2 regions of the Desulfosporosinus sp. Sb-LF genome follow, and region 1 is predicted to be linked to the other one. Evidence: predicted binding sites of a transcription regulator. Region 1 holds the regulator's gene; the other holds the start of a gene.

Region 1 (8,590 bases):
TTTGACTGTCACTTTCTTCGGCAGAAGCATATAGAACCTTGTATCCTTTAGAAGCAACATCATCGGCCACTTGCAGGAGCAACGTTGATTTTCCTGCGCCTGGCCTTGCAGTCAAGATGATGATGGAATCTCGAACGATTCCCCCACCCAGAACTCGGTTAAATTCATGAATACTCGTCACAATCCGATCACTGTTTCCCGCTAAAACCTCAGATAATCTCTTGGCGGATGTCTTTCTTTGACTCTTTGAAGATGTCGTTTTAGGTTGACTTATTACTTCTTCATAGGTATTCCAAGAATCACAGCTTTGACACTTACCCATCCATTTAGGGCTTTCTGATCCGCAATTAGAACATCTGTAAATCATCTTGGTCTTCATACATACAACGCTCCATCTCAAATTGTAGTAGGGGCAATTAATGAATTGCCCCTACTACACCGTTTACTTCTTAGAAAACTTCATTTTCCCATCTACTGCTTCAACGCCGATCTTATCACCGGCTTTAAATTCTCCCTCGATAATTTTCTCAGAAAGAGCATCTTCGATCAAACGTTGGATGGCACGCCGGATTGGACGAGCTCCGAAAACCGGATCATTTCCCTCTTTAGCAATCAATTTAATGGCACTTTTCTCAGTCTGTAAATCCAAGCCATGATCACTCAACCGTTTGTTTACCTGGCTCATCAAGATTTCCGTGATCTTCTCCAAATGTTCCTCTTGGAGGGAATGGAAAACTACTAACTCGTCAATACGATTTAGGAACTCTGGTCGGAAAGAGCGCTTAAGCTCTTCCATAACATGTCCACGCATATTTTTATAATCAGTTTTCTCATCTTTTTTCGGAGCGAACCCCATTGCTTCCTTCTTCAAGAAGGACGATCCCACGTTGGAAGTCATGATGATCACCGTATTTCGAAAATCGACGGTCCTTCCCTTAGTGTCTGTTAGCCGCCCATCTTCAAGTACTTGCAGTAAAATATTAAACACTTCAGGATGTGCCTTTTCTATCTCATCTAGCAAAACCACACTGTAGGGTTTACGTCTTACCGATTCAGTAAGTTGACCCCCTTCGTCATGTCCGATATATCCCGGAGGCGCTCCTACTAACCGAGAGACCGCATGTTTTTCCATATACTCCGACATATCGATGCGAATCAATGCCTTTTCATCCCCGAACATTGCTTCTGCTAAGGCACGACCTAGTTCAGTTTTCCCGACCCCTGTTGGTCCAAGAAAGATAAAGGAGCCTATTGGGCGCTTGGGATCTTTTAATCCTGCCCGAGCGCGGCGGACCGCCCTAGCCACTGCTGTAACGGCATCCTCCTGTCCGATTAACCGTTGATGCAAGAGTTCCTCCAAATGCAGGAGGCGTTCGCTTTCCTCCTGGGCTAACTTCTTAACAGGGATTCCCGTCCAGCTCGCCACAATCTGAGCTATATCATCTTCAGTAACCATCGCATTGTCTTTGTAACGCTGATTCTGCCATTGCTCTCGTTGTTCAGCAAGCTCTACACGGAGTTTTTGTTCTTGATCACGGATTTGCGCCGCCTTCTCAAATTCCTGGCTGGAAACCGCCGCTTCTTTTTCTTTCTTTAGGCGTCCAGTTTCTTCTTCAAGTAATTTTAAATCAGGCGGTGTGGTATAACTAGCGAGACGAACTCGTGATGCGGCTTCATCCATTAAATCAATAGCTTTGTCTGGTAAGAATCGATCGGCGACATACCGATCGGATAGTCGAGCCGCTGCCTCAATCGCTTCATCTGAAATCTTCACCCGATGATGAGCCTCATAACGATCTCGTAACCCGAAAAGAATCTGAATGGCCTCTTCGACAGTCGGTTCACCCACAGTGATTGGTTGGAAACGGCGCTCTAAAGCCGTATCCTTCTCAATGTATTTCCGGTATTCTTCTAAGGTTGTGGCCCCGATGCACTGAAGCTCACCTCGGGCCAAGGCAGGTTTTAGAATATTCGCCGCATCAATCGCACCTTCTGCAGCCCCTGCTCCAATAAGGGTGTGTAATTCATCAATGAATAGAATAATATTTCCATCCGCGCGAATCTCCTCCATAACCTTCTTCAAGCGCTCTTCAAACTCACCGCGGTATTTACTTCCAGCGACCATCGCCGAAAGGTCTAACGTAATCACTCGTTTGTTAATCAAGGTTTCAGGTACCCGATTGCTAACAATTCCCTGCGCTAATCCTTCAGCTATGGCTGTTTTACCGACACCAGGTTCCCCAATCAGGGCTGGATTGTTTTTCGAACGTCGACTTAAGACCTGGATAACTCTTTCAATTTCTTTTTCTCTTCCAATCACTGGGTCAAGGCGACCTTCGCGAGCTTGCAGTGTAAGATCCCTTCCAAACTCATTGAGCGCGGGTGTATTCGCAGGACCAGCATTTTTCGACGTCGGTATGGCATTGGACGCAGGGATCGCTGATTCATCCAATTCTCCACCCAAAAGTTTAACCACTTGTTTCCATACTCTTTCCGGACTCACATTGAGGTTTGCTAAAATGCGGGCTGCAATTCCCTCCCCTTCCATGATTAAACCTAAGAGAAGGTGTTCTGTCCCGATATAATTGACATCTTGGCGATGTGCTTCTTCATTCGCCAACTCTAGAACCTTTTTGACACGCGGTGTAAACGCCACTTCTCCGTTGTTAGGCTGACCAACTCCAGTGATTTGTTCAACCTGACTGCGAATCTTATCCAGATCTAAGCCCATGCCTGTTAATGCCTGAGCAGCAATTCCCTCGCCTTCTTGAATCAGTCCCAGCAAAATGTGTTCCGTCCCAACCACGGGATGTCCCATCCGCTTGGCTTCGTTATGGGCTATCGCTAAGACTTTCTCTGCACGTTCAGTGTAACGACCCTTCATTATTTCTTCATCCTTTCATAGTTGAGCTTGTATCTTTACTAATCTAGTATCGAAATCTATCATCGAGTAGGTTCAAGCCCGAAATTCGTATTTCAAGCCCCAAAACCCCAAAGGTCAACTTAATGGAAACAAAGTCATCCTATTCTGCCAAATATTGAGGTCACAAAACAGAAATTGTGCTTTGTACATTACGCCTTCAACTTTAGATCATGCGACCCGTTCTCTTATCAGTCGCGCTCGTTCTTCGTCGCGCTGACCGGGATCAAGTTCCCGATCGAGGATATATTGTAAACACCCAGGACGGGATTCAACAATCAATGAGGCAAAGCTATCTTTAATCCTGGGCAATAACCCCATGTCCGACCCCAAGCGATCGTGGGATAATAAATGCATAGCATCTTCTGACGAGAGTAGTCGAGCATTTTGCAAAGTCCCTCTTGCCCGCCAGACTTTATCTTCTAATAATATCGGCATTTGTTTTTGGAGAAGGTCTCTGGCCCGTAGTTCATGTTCTACAATTTGTCCTGTTACCGCTTCCAAGTGAGTTAGAATATCTTCTTCACTTTTCCCAAGGGTAATTTGGTTGGAGACTTGGAACATATGTCCAAAGGCTTGAGAACCCTCTCCATATAGACCCCGCACGGCTAGACCTAAGTGTGTCAAAGCTCCCAGAACCTGTTGCACCTGCTTTGTTATGACCAACCCAGGCAAATGAACCATGACCGAAGCTCTAAGCCCTGTGCCCACATTCGTTGGGCAAGACGTGAGATACCCTTGCCCTTCCCGATAAGCAAAATCAAGGTTTGCCTCCAGCGCATCGTCGAGCTCTGTAGCTAAGCGATGGGTCTCTAGAAGCTGATTTCCAGGCAAAAGCACTTGAACTCTTAAATGATCTTCTTCGTTAACCATCACCGCATATCGGTGATCATGAGCTAACGCCACACCTCGCGCTCCGGACAATCCGCCCAAACTCGGACTGATTAAATGTTTTTCAATCAGCACTTGACGTTCCACGCTGTTTAGCTCCGTTAAGGATAGGTAGGATAAGGGCCCATTGTCCACCTTTATCTCAGTTAAAACCTTTGAAACAGTCTGTTCAATCTGACCAGCGCCTTCTAGATTTAAAACGTGCGGGAAAGGAAAATCCTCAAGGTTGCGCGCTAGACGAACCCTGCTACTGATGACAACCGGAGAATCGGTCTCAGTCATCCACGCGCTGTGTTGTAAAAGAAGCTCCTTACGCATCCTGGCTTCCCCCTTCCTGAGCTTGCTCAATTTGCCGAATCTGATCTCTTACCACAGCAGCCTCCTCAAACGCTTCTTGCTGGATCAAAACCTGAAGTTTCTCTTTTAGTTTTCTATGTTCCATGCGACGTTTAATGACAACTCCACGTCTTGCTGGAACTTTGCCTACATTTTGTCCACCACCATGTACTCGGCGAAGTAACGGTTCAAGATAGGCTTCAAAGGTTTCATAGCATGTACTGCATCCCAGCTTTCCGGCTTGAGTAATTTGGGCAAACGTCATTCCACACTTCGGGCAAGATTTCGGGCAAGCCATTTCATTAGGCTGTTCTACGGACGTTAGATTAAACCCAAATAAGGCTTGTAAAAATTCCGGAACAATCGCGGGGTTAAATATAAAACTTACTTCGTGCGTTTGTTGTGCACAAACTTCGCAAAGATACACATCATGGGGCAATCCATTCTCTATTTTAGATAACTGCACCTTTGCCTCCCGCTGTTTGCAATGTTGACAAAGCATACTCAATTCCCCCTTTATAACAAATCGTCACGACTTAGCGTTGTCAAAATGGTTTTCATTAGACGTGCACGTAGAACATCCCAATCTCTAAACTCTCCTATTAATGCGTCACCCGTAAGTACGTTCTTAATCAGCGCCGCTTCCCGTGCCGTCACCAATTCTTCGTTCACTAAACGCTCTACAAGACCTTTCGAACGTTCACGTGTAAGCTGCTCCCCAATCAATTGCCGCATCACTTGTTGGTACTCTCCTTCGAGACCCATTCCTAAGCGGATAATCCGAAGGTACCCTCCGCCCCCCCGTCGACTCTCGACCAAGTAACCCCGTTCAATCGTGAAACGAGTGTCGAGAACATAGTTGATTTGAGACGGAACACAGCAGAACTCTCCAGCAAGTTCACTGCGTTGTAACATAATATACCCTTCCGACGCTTGTTCCAAAATCCGTTTCAAATATTCTTCAATGCGATCCGCGAGGTTTCCCATTGTTTCTGTACTCCTTGTTCTTTTAGTTTTTTATAAACTATTCTTCCATAATTCATCATTGACCTTTCCTGACCTTCTATCTATATGATACCCACTTTTTGAGATTTTGCAAAGGATTTTTGAGGAAAATTTCATTTAAAAAAGGTAAGCCTTATAGACTTACCCTTTAAGAATATACTGGCTATAAAAAAGCCCCTGTTAAAAGCTATTTCGAAAATAAAACAAAATAAAACCAAGTGGATAATGTTAAGAGACCGACACTTCCTAAAAGCCAAACAACAGGTTGTCCTTCTAGGCGGGTTACAAGTTCCTCAAGTTGTTGCGGCCGGCTGATTCCTATTCCTACCTGCTCGGTTAATTTTCGAGCGGGTTTCTTTTCAATAATATCTTCACTCAATTTTCGGATCCCTGTTTTAGATGCCGTAAGACGGGGCTCCACATCAATCCACTGTAAGGAGCCTCTCAACATAAGGTGAAGCTCATCAGAACTCAGCATAATAGTTTTTTCTTTCATGGTTGCCTCCACGTGTCTATCTATACTTGGTTCAAGTTCGTTTTATTAGTTTATTCGCGATAGACAGAAAAAAACCCTGCAACTAGTGCAGGGACGTTTGTCCTGAAATGTCAACAAAATCGTTCTAAATCTGCCATATATCTCTCTCCGACTAATAGTTTCTTCGCCATCGCGACCTAATGACACTTAATATTTATCTAACAAGTACGCTCTACTTAATGATAAGCACTGGGCAACTCGCTCGTTGTAACACCCGTTGGCTCACACTTCCTAAAACCGAACCAGAAATTGGTCCGTAACCATGGCTCCCCATCACAACCAAATCGATGGATTCCGTTTTAATTCGTTCTAAAATAACGCTTACCGGATGTCCGGACTCAATTCTTTTATTAATAACAACCTGTGCACGATCCATTCCCATCAGGGTTGCCTCTAGAGCTAGTTCTCCGTTTTCATCAAGCTGTTCTTGCGTCACGGTAATTCCATAAGAGATCGTATACCCCCAATAGGCCTGCGGCGTATAGCTAACATGGAGAAGTTCCACCTCGGCTTGAAAGGACTCGGCTAGCTGGATTGCCGTCCTCAAGGCACGACGCGAATGTTCTGAGGCGTCTGTAGGAACGAGAATCTTCTTGAACAATGCTATCACTTCCCTTTTAGTTTTATACTTGACCGTCCGTGAGTCACCAAGCTTCAGGTTGACTATAGATCTATTGACCATAATAATATACTATTCAGACGATATTCTCAACGTTATATCTATTAATTCCTAAAATTTAACTACCATTAATTCCCGGGGAATTTGGGATAAATATCTTGCGCCCTTTTCCGTCTCGATGACAACAGTATCTTCTATCCCAACTACGCCAACACCTGGGAATACCAATTTCGGTTCGATGGCGACCACCATTCCGGCTTTTAACACCTCTTTTGCTCCCTTGCTAATGGTCGGGAGTTCATCAAGGTCCAGCCCCACCCCATGTCCGACAAAACGCACCCTGCTTTTCCCATAACCCATGAAATTTTGCTCATAAGGCGTATTTTCACGAACCCATGCTAGAATTTCCTCATAAACTTCGCCTGCCTCCCTCCCTGGGATTAAGGCACAGCGGACTTTCTCTTCGATCTCTAGGGCCACTTCATAGGCCTTTTCTAGTTCTTCTGACACTGGCCCGAGACTTAAGATTCGGGTTTGGTCAATCTGATAACCATGAACGACTGTCACCATGTCTATGACAATCGGTTCACCTGCTTGAATCTGAGCCATTGATCCGCCACAGGGATGAGCGATCGAGATGCCTTGTCCTACGACTGGCCCATCAAAACAGCTGGCCTCTGTGGCCCTTGCTCCTGAAGTGATGGCACCAAGATGAAATTCGGAGTTAAAACCACGCATCCGAACATGGGCACCATGTCCAAGCGCCCGTGCCTTGCCTTCTAATAATCCCTCTAACTCAACCTCCGTCATCCCCACGTGAAGGACTTCCTTGGCAAACTCTAGAACTAGGGGGTAGATTTGAGCACTCTCTTCAAGTCGCGCAATTTCCCAAGCCGACTTCACCGCTCTCTGCAAACGAATCTCAGTAGATATATCGACCAATAAGGCGTCCGGAAATAGTTTACGATAACGTTCAAAGTTGTTGACTGGGAGAACATCTAGTTCCAGTCCCAATCGTTTCGGCAGAGAGAGCCCTGCTCCCTGAATATATTGAGGTATCTTAGACATGCCCGTCAGGGGAATAACCCCCCAAGCACTTTCTTGCTGAGCTCTGTTGAAATCACGATAGGCCATGACAAGGGGCTTTCCTTCCTTTGGAATATAAGCATGCACATTTTGAGCGGTTCCTGTATAATACAAGGTGTCTGCCCGTTGAACCAATAAAGCCCCCTCAAGTCCTTTCTTCTGCAAACTAACTTGAAACTCGGAAACTCGGTCTTGCAATTCCATTAGGGGTAGTTTCATGGTCACTCCTCCTTCAATTTTAGGTAGTTTTCAGAATTTTTATATTATTATTATGTTCATATTTCATGCACATTGCAAGTCTTTTCTCCCACTCGTAAAAAACAGAGCCGAGTAGGAAGTCTTCCTACTCGGCTCTGTTTTTTACGACTTTTGGATCTCTTCGAAATATCCCTGAGGATGCGCACAGGCTGGACAGACGTCTGGAGCTTCCGGTCCTTCATGGATGTATCCACAGTTGGTGCATTTCCAGGCGGTAGGCTTGTCCTTCTTGAAGATCGTCCCGTTGGCAATCCCATCCGCATAATGTTCAAAACGTTCCATATGGTGCTTTTCAACTTCGGCTATTGTTTTAAAGGCCTTAGCAATGTCAGGGAAACCTTCCTTTTCGGCAATTGTCCCAAACTTTGAATAAATTTCAGCCCACTCTTCTCGTTCTCCAGCTGCCGCTGCCCTTAGATTAGTCACGGTATCTTTGTATACCAGAGGGTAATCTGCATCGACATGAATGATTTGGGTTGCATCTTGCGTATGAGCCACTAAAAGTTTATAGAAAACTTGTGCATGCTCCCTTTCGTTGGCGGCTGTCTCCTCAAAAATGGCCTGAATGTGTTGATACCCTTCTTTCTTAGCAACACCCCCAAAAAACGAATACCGATTGCGTGCTTGAGACTCCCCAGCGAAAGCATTGCTCAGGTTTTTAAATGTTTCTGTTTCATGGAAATTCATAACTCACTCTCCTTTTTTGGTAGTTTTACCCTAAGTTTAATATCTTATTCTTTCGAGGGTATTTTTAAGAATCCTGCTTATTACGTTTTAATAACTGTATTTTATCCTTAGAGGTTTTACAAATTGGAGGTTTCTTTATATGTATGTCGAAGTAATATATAGTCTTTCAGACAATATAAGTTTGTTTTCAAGACCTAAAAGGTGGTTTTCCGTTTGAACTTAAAACGTTTAGATATTCCTCGTGCTGTCATCG
Region 2 (8,590 bases), on a different contig from region 1:
CGGCCTTAATGACCGTGATGACGCAACTGTATCGTTAGGGTGGATATATGGACTTTTGGACTCATGGAAGGTATACAGGATTCAAGTAGAGAAAGTATTGCAGACAGTTAATTCCCGTGCTACAATACCAAACATAAGGTGTGCACAGCCGAAAACCCATGGGTTAGAAAAGAGATTACAGCAAAGCAAAGGCGCTTTGAGACTACTCGAAAGAGTACCTCAAAGCGCTTTTTAATTTAAGAGGAGGAATGATTATGGATACGGGAGATACAGGATTTATTTTGATTTCGACAGCTCTGGTTTTCCTGATGACACCGGGTTTAGCGCTCTTTTATGGAGGGATGGTACGTAAAAAGAATGTACTCAGTACCCTCATGCATAGTTGGATCATTATTGGTATTATGTCACTTCAGTGGATTGTTGTAGGATATACTTTAGCTTTTGGGCCAGACTTTCACGGTATCATTGGAAGTTTAAACTGGTTGGGTTTGAATGGAGTAGGAATAGATCCTAATCCAGATTACGCAGCGACCATTCCGGCGATTGTCTTTATGGCGTTTCAAATGATGTTTGCTGTTATCACTCCCGCTTTGATAAGCGGTTCCATTGCAGAACGAATGCGTTTTCCAGCATTTATTGCTTTCGTACTATTATGGGCAACCTTTGTTTACGATCCATTGGCCCATTGGGTCTGGGGTGTTGGTGGTTTCCTAAGAACTCTCGGAGCCTTAGACTTTGCAGGGGGAAATGTAGTGCATATTAGTTCGGGATACTCTGGATTAGTAGCGGCCCTGATGCTCGGAAAGCGTAAAGGACTAGGTAAAGACTCGATGGCACCACATCAGGTACCTATGACCGTCTTAGGAGCAGGACTACTATGGTTTGGTTGGTTCGGGTTTAATGCGGGAAGTGCCTTAGGAGCGAATGGTTTAGCTGGTATGGCCTTTGTGAATACAAATACTGCTGCAGCTGCAGCGGCTATAGCCTGGGCCGTTGTGGAACGCATTCACAGAGGAAAATCAACGATGCTCGGTGCTGCCAGTGGTGCAGTCGCAGGTTTAGTGGCCATAACACCAGGCGCAGGATTTGTGACCCCGCTTTCTTCGATATTTATTGGTTTTGTCGGTGGGGTAGTTTGCTATTATGGAATCAGTCTAATGAAAGCGAAATTCGGGTATGATGATGCTTTGGATGCTTTTGGATGTCATGGAATTGGCGGGACATGGGGAGCCTTGGCGACCGGAATCTTTGCCACAAAATCCATTAATTCAGCTGGAGCGGATGGATTATTCTACGGGAATATGTCACTCTTAGGGATTCAGGCTCTCAGTGTTTTGATCACAGTGGTGTTTGCCGTGGTAGGGACGTTCATAATTTTAAAAGCGGTAAGCTTGGTGACGAAACTTCGTGTTAGCGATGATGAGGAAGCAACTGGTTTGGATTTATCCTTGCATGGAGAAGAGGCTTATCCGGATTTCATTTAAGTTTTATACTCTTAGACTAAGTTGGAGCTATTCAGGGTTAATTGGGTTTAAGCTGAGTTAATTGAGTCAAGGTGAAAATTGATTGTACCAAGGTTAAATCTGAGTGGGAGGGTTCTAAATGAAGAAAATTGAGGCGATTATCCGTCCAGGAAAGCTGGACAATGTGAAAGATGCGTTAGGTAATCACGGTGTCAACGGTTTGACGGTGACTCAAGTAATTGGGTGTGGCAAACAAAAGGGGCACACGCAGATATATCGGGGTGTGGAGTATACAGTCCATCTCATCCCTAAGGTTAAGATTGAAATTGTTGTTATGGACCAATACGTAGAAGAGATAATCCAAGTAATTAGGCAAGAAGCACGAACAGGCGAGATTGGAGACGGAAAGATCTTTGTGTCCAACGTGGAAAATTGTTATACGATAAGAACTGGGGATAGTGGAGAAAAGGCGATATAGAAATTGATTTAAAGATGAGTAAAAAAAAGGATATGAATGAGTAAGAAGGATCGTTGCCCTAGATAGGGATAACGATCCTTCTTTACGCAGTGGGAGTAATTGGAATAATATGGAACAAATTAAGGGGCAAAACGTATACTGTATCAGAAGAGTGAAAGGGGGATTTAATATGGCATTCGGAGCTGGTGCAGCTTGTGGCGGTGGTGTTGGAGCTGGCATTGCGATAGTGGTTGTAATAATTTTACTCCTCATTGCAATGGGAATTGTATTCTAAACCCTCGTGACAGAATTCAAAATAGTCGATGACTAAAAAATGAAGGAGGTATAATATTATGTACGGATATGGTGGAGGTTGTGGTTGTCCGGTAGCTCCTCCTGTTGTTGGGACGGGTGTTGGCGTTGGAATTATTGCTATCGCAATATTAATCCTTATTGCCTTGGGAGTTATCTTTTAAACATCATCTGGCAAGGAGGGCTCCTGAGGGGGCTCTCTTCTTTTGTTATGAAATAAAAGAAAAACATTTGACCTTAACTGACCTTTGTAATAAAATAAAGTCATTCGGTAAGAATATACTAAGTTAAACGTAGTACCATTAATAAAGATGGAATAGGAGGAATTATAAATGGGTTATCTCGTCCCAATGGTTGTGGAACAAACAAATCGTGGGGAACGTTCCTACGATATTTATTCTCGGCTTCTCAAAGACCGTATTATTTTTCTCGGGGGAGCTATAGACGATGATGTTTCTAATCTTGTAGTTGCACAATTGCTCTTCCTCGAAGCAGAAGATCCTGAAAAAGATATCAATCTGTACATCAACAGTCCGGGTGGTTCAATCACAGCCGGAATGGCCATCTATGATACCATGCAATACATCCGTTCGGATGTTCGGACAATTTGTATTGGGATGGCAGCCAGCATGGGAGCATTCCTTCTAGCTGCTGGTGCGAAAGGGAAGCGGGTCGCTTTGCCTAATTCAGAAGTCTTAATTCATCAGCCGTTAATCGGTGGGCACGGGCTCTCTGGACAAGCGACGGAAATCGAAATTCATGCAAGGCAGTTGCTCAGAACTAAGGCCAAGATGAACAGAATTCTCTCGGAAAGAACAGGACAGCCACTTGAGCGGGTTGAAAAAGACACAGATCGTGACTATTACATGACGGCTGAAGAAGCCAAAGAATATGGTCTTGTGGACCAAGTCTTAGAAAAAGTAGAACTTGCTAAGGAAAGCAAAGAGTAAACAGTGAGTAAGACCACAAACGCAAGGACGATTTAATCGCTCTTGCGTTTTGTTTATGATGCTTAACCTTAACGTTTATCCACACCTTGCAGGAACAGACTTTTTTAAGTAAAATCCTTGTTCTAAATTAAATTTTTCAAAAGAAATATTTCACACAGGATATGCGTTCGTAGTGTAGAATTAATATATTTTAGATTATTCAGCGAAGACAGAGAAGGCGGATTTATTCAACAAGAGGAGTGACAGAATTGGGTCTAAAAAAACGGAGACTTGGATTCCAAGTAACGGCATTAATGCTATTTATTGCTTTAGCGGCGGGCGTCGTGGGTGCAATTGGGATTTATGGAATGTCTCAAATGCACAATACCTCGGATCAGGTCTATAAACAGGATGTCGTTCCCATGAACCTGCTCTCGGAAATGCATTTTCATGCCCAGGCCTATCGAACGAATGTAGCATTGGCGGTCAGCGCGCGTACGTCTGAAGAATTTCAGAAGTTTGTGGCTCAAGCCAATCAACAAGAGACCCAATTAGAAGAACATATGGCTGCATACGAAACCATTGCAAGATCGGTAGAAGAGGATGACTCTTGGAAAAAGTTTAAAGCCGCTTGGAAAGATTATTTAGAGGCGGCTCAAGTTACAATTAAAGCTTCAGATTTAGGCCGAGTGGACGAGGCTAAAGCCAATATGTTCGGGATAGCAGGAACGAAGAATCAGTTAGCTGGGGATATGCTCCAAAAGATGGTTGATACCAAATTGGAGAAGGTAGATACCAACAGCATGACAAAAATGAGTTTGATTTTCAAAAAATCATCCTCTATTTCTATTATTCTTGTTGTAATTGATGTTATAGTCAGCATTTTTATCGGCTGGGCCTTAAGTCGATCCCTCACTAAGATGATGAATCATTTACTGCAAAATGCCAACGAAATTGCGTTAGGAGACATAGCCCGCAAGAAAAAAGCTCCTTGGAAAGTTTGGAACCATGAAGAATTTGAACTGCAAAAGTCCTTTGGAGATATGGTGTTTTCTCTGAGAGATACCATGACGAAGGTAGCGGAAATGGCTAACGATTTAGCTAAAACGGCCCAAGAGATGCGTTTAGGTGCGGAACAATCCGCTCGGGCCGCTGAACAAGTGGCTACATCGGCAAGCGATATAGCTACTGACGCAGAAATTTCAGTCACAGAAATGACGGAAAACCATGAACGGATGACTCAAGTAATAGATCAACTGAATCAAACAGAACGGCATGCTGAAAAAGTAAGTCTTGCATCTGGGCGTTCCGCTGAGCTTTCGCGCAATGGAAATATTGCCTTGGGACAAGTGGTTCAGCAAATGAACGAAATAGAAAGTCAGGTTCACAGCCTAAGCCAAGTAATTGGAGATGTGGATGAAAAGTCAGAGGAGATCGCCCAGACGGTACAAATAATTGATAGCATTGCGCAACAAACAAACCTTTTAGCCTTAAACGCTGCCATCGAAGCGGCACGTGCAGGGGAAAACGGCCGTGGGTTTGCAGTGGTGGCAGAAGAAGTGCGTAAACTTGCAGAACAAGTCCAAACAAGCTTAGTCGATATTTCTCAGCGAGTACAGGAAATGCAACAGGCTTCTCGGAGCGCCCATCAAGGAATGAAAACGAGCGTAGATAGTGTGAACAAAGGAAGTTCCTACTTAAAGGAGATTTCTACCCAATTCACAGTAATTCTTGGCTCAGTAGAAGAAAGTGCTGAGTTAGCTCAGGATATAGAAAAGACTGTACGGAAAGTACAACAGGATGGAGAACATATAAAGGCTGGCATGCAAATGGTTGTAAATAAGGCCGAATCCACCTCCGCAGGTACCCAAACTACGGCCGCAGCGGCAGAACAACAAAACGCTTCAGTCGAGGAATTGTTTGCCTCGGCTGAAAGCTTAAATGAATTGGCAAGAAATTTAAAAGACTTAATCGGTTATTTCAAATTATAGTAAGAATTTTAAAATTAAGGACTTTTAAAAAACGAGGCTTCGCACCCTCGTTTTCCAATTCTATAGGGATTATTCTAGTTGGTGTAGCTAGTTCACTTACAACGATAAGAAAAAAAGAATTAGTAGGGTTGTTCGTAGATATACATAAGAGGTATTGGTGATATATATAAGGGGTAAATGATTGTTGTTAAAAAGGAGAGCTGAAGAATGCGTAAAATTCGTAAAGCAGTGATACCGGCAGCCGGGCTGGGAACCCGTTTTTTGCCAGCAACAAAGGCTCAACCAAAAGAAATGCTGCCCATTGTGGATAAACCAACGATTCAATACATTGTGGAAGAGGCCATTCGATCTGGAATTGAAGATATTATTATTGTTACAGGACGGAATAAACGGGCTATTGAAGACCACTTTGACCGCTCTATGGAATTAGAGGCGTTTTTGGAAAAGCACGCGAAGGATGAGCTTTTGGATTTGGTGCAGGATGTCGCAAGGATGGCAGATATATATTATGTGCGTCAAAAAGAAGCGCTAGGCTTGGGGCATGCAATCTATAGTGCCCGGAAATTTATAGGAAACGAACCCTTTGCAGTTCTTCTAGGGGATGATGTTATCTATTCAGAAGTGCCTGCGCTGGGGCAAATGATGAATCAATATGAGCGTTATGGAGCAAGCATGGTAGGGGTCCAAGAAGTTCCGCTTGAGGATACGTCTAAATATGGTATTGTCGATGGCGAAAAGTTTGCGGATCGGCTTTATCGAGCTAAGGATATGATAGAAAAACCTCGGTCAGAGGATGCACCGAAAACTCGCTTAGCCATTATGGGCCGATATATCCTAAATCCGGAGATTTTTGATATTTTGAGCATTCTTGAACCGGGCAAGGGTGGAGAGATTCAGCTCACAGATGGGATTAAGGAGCTGGGTCGCTATCAGGAAATTCTGGCCTATGAATTCGAAGGTCGGAGGTATGATGTCGGAGATAAACTGGGTTTTGTGGAAGCGACCATCGAGTATGCACTGCGTCGAGGGGACATTTCAGAGGATCTCATGAATTATTTGCGGGATTTAGTTCTAAGATCGGAAATTGATGAATAGACAGACTGGGGATTATTGTGGATAATGCTGCTTAATTTTCGCGAAATTTATAGACCAGAAGGAACCTTTTGGCATTTATCCGAAACAGAGGACGGAAAATGGGCCTAGCTCTACAGCAAAAGTGACACGCTTCTCTCCTGAAAATTGGTAAAATACTAACGTACCAAGACAAAAAAGATTTAAGGAGGGAAGAGACCAATGAGACCAATGGACAAAAAGAGGATTGCAACCTTAGCAGGAACGTTGGTTCTAGCTGGTGCTGTTGTTGCTGCGGGGGTATATGGCCCCAGTGTCTGGAAAGTTTTTAGGCAACAAAGCTCCATCACTGACCAGGTAGTCATTCAATCCCCAGTCGTCAATGGCACTAATGCAACGGACGGCACGAAGGCAATTGATGGTGCCAAGAGCACGTTGCCAGACAGTAAAGCTCCACCAGGAAATGCCACACCAACAACGACAGAACCCAGTACGATAACTACGCCTCCGCAAAGTGATACCGGCTCCAAGAGTAAATATAGGGAACCGGACACCAAATTGATAGACCTGGCACCGTCTATCTCCACGTTCTTCGGTGAGAACGCATTAAGTAATGATACCAAAACATTAGCGTTCGGCACCGCGTGGAATATCCACGAATATGTAGATGGGTATCTCTTCGGGCCAGCAGCTGGTCCACAGTTGAATGAACAGGATATTAAGAAATATATCTTGTTCCATAAAACACTATTGGACAAGCAACTCAAAAATGAAGCGAATGCCTCCAAAGCAGTCGCCTTTACCAATTACTTAGATGTTCTGTTAAATACAGGAATGGATGCCTTCGATTCGAAGGATAAAGCGAGAATCGAACAATTCCACCAAGGAATTCATGATTTAGATGCGCATATCATGCGTAATGATGTAAATTCAAAGATCTACGGTGCGACGCCATTTGCAACCAAGCGGTAATAATTTAAGCCATCAGATCAAGCAATGGAAGTAAGAATGAATTGTAGCTTAGTCAGAGTAATGTAGATGACAACAAAAACACCGAATTATATCCCGGGTGCACAATGGCTCTTATTGTTTGGATTTTAGAATAAATGACACATTAGGCTTGAACAGTGCTTAATCAGAGCATGAACCCGAACTTGATATAAATTTGTTATAATCACATAACAATTTGTAAAGCGCAGGATGTAGTTGCGATATTCACGTGAAGAGCTAATTTAAATTCAAAGGAATGATTTTATAAGATAGTAAGTAATCTTTTTCATAATTGAATAAACAACTTATTTCATTAGACTGTAACCTTGTTTTACAAGGTTGAAAACTGAAGTTAGTTGTTGCATATTTCAGTCGTAAAAATTGAATAAAAGCGCAAGGTCTGCCCTAAAGGGACAGACCTTGCGCTTTTTAGTGACCAAGTCAACATACTTATGAATGCAAATTAGCGCTGGTTCTATGTCTAAACTCCCTTTTTACTGGTCAGACTAGTACTAAAATCCACAAGAAGGAGATTTTGGTACTTATGCGTAAAATGAATTATTTATTTGGGGCTTTAGCCTTAGGTCTTGGCGTACTGGTGGGGACCCTAGGTATGTCTTTGCTCACGAATTCAAGTTCCCCAGCGTCTTTTATTTCCAAACTGCGGGGCCAGGACAAGATCCAAACGGTATCTGGGGCGATTAGTGATTCAGCAAAAACCTCTCCAACCCTAAACACGGCAGGAGGTATTAGTGATAATAACGCCACCTTAAATAAAGGTAAACTAGATCCGACGACAAATCTGGTAGCACAACAAATTATTACAGACTATAAGCAAGATATTGGGATGTTTTTTGGAGCCTGGAAGTCCGCGGATATGGCCACCTTTAGAACCAAATTGTCCAAAGCCTATACTGGGGACTTGTTTGAAAAGCATGCTAGGCGAGCGGAAGAGTTTTTGGTTCAAGGCATAGGATTAGATGTTAGTCAAATAACCTTTGACCAGGTTGATATTGAAAGCGCCGATGATAATACCGCAACACTTCAGGTTAATTATCGATATACCGCTAAGGATTATAACTTGACTGATTCCGCCCCAGTCGGAGAAGAGCATGAACAAATCGTGCATATGCGCGTTAATCTATTAAAACAAAATTCGCGTTGGTTGATTACTGGAGAGAGTGTGATCCAGTAGTTGTTTGGAGGACTACCATAAATGTGATATGGTAGTCCTTTTCTTCGTATAAGAGACAGGTGCACAAGCACTCCAAGCTAGACGAAGACCTTACTATTAGTTGTCCTTAAATCATGATATACTAAATTGAAAGTGAGATATTAATAAAGGTGAGCTAGATTATGCTGTTTAATTCCTACTCG

Evidence for each region. Region 1 encodes CtsR, which represses protease genes until heat stress. Its sites were predicted from a motif close to AAGGTCAANNAAGGTCAAAT; they were not measured.
Region 2: a site for CtsR is predicted at 2,462-2,481, ahead of clpP (ATP-dependent Clp endopeptidase proteolytic subunit ClpP). Genes of this name have one in related genera too.

Annotation. Positions count from the first base shown of each region.
Region 1 is NZ_SPQR01000013.1:58,225-66,814, reverse strand. It holds gene radA (DNA repair protein RadA) at 1-379, opposite strand, end outside; gene E4K68_RS16830 (ATP-dependent Clp protease ATP-binding subunit) at 443-2,884, opposite strand; gene E4K68_RS16825 (protein arginine kinase) at 3,092-4,129, opposite strand; gene E4K68_RS16820 (UvrB/UvrC motif-containing protein) at 4,122-4,649, opposite strand; gene E4K68_RS16815 (CtsR family transcriptional regulator) at 4,664-5,134, opposite strand; gene E4K68_RS16810 (hypothetical protein) at 5,340-5,648, opposite strand; gene E4K68_RS16805 (universal stress protein) at 5,860-6,288, opposite strand; gene E4K68_RS16800 (Xaa-Pro peptidase family protein) at 6,418-7,611, opposite strand; gene rbr (rubrerythrin) at 7,753-8,337, opposite strand; gene E4K68_RS16790 (MFS transporter) at 8,551-8,590, shown strand, end outside.
Region 2 is NZ_SPQR01000002.1:81,775-90,364, reverse strand. It holds gene E4K68_RS03220 (DUF445 domain-containing protein) at 1-38, shown strand, start outside; gene E4K68_RS03215 (ammonium transporter) at 255-1,484, shown strand; gene E4K68_RS03210 (P-II family nitrogen regulator) at 1,603-1,941, shown strand; gene E4K68_RS21355 (hypothetical protein) at 2,274-2,396, shown strand; gene clpP (ATP-dependent Clp endopeptidase proteolytic subunit ClpP) at 2,565-3,182, shown strand; gene E4K68_RS03200 (methyl-accepting chemotaxis protein) at 3,431-5,152, shown strand; gene galU (UTP--glucose-1-phosphate uridylyltransferase GalU) at 5,360-6,247, shown strand; gene E4K68_RS03190 (hypothetical protein) at 6,446-7,195, shown strand; gene E4K68_RS03185 (hypothetical protein) at 7,758-8,408, shown strand; gene E4K68_RS03180 (MBOAT family O-acyltransferase) at 8,570-8,590, shown strand, end outside.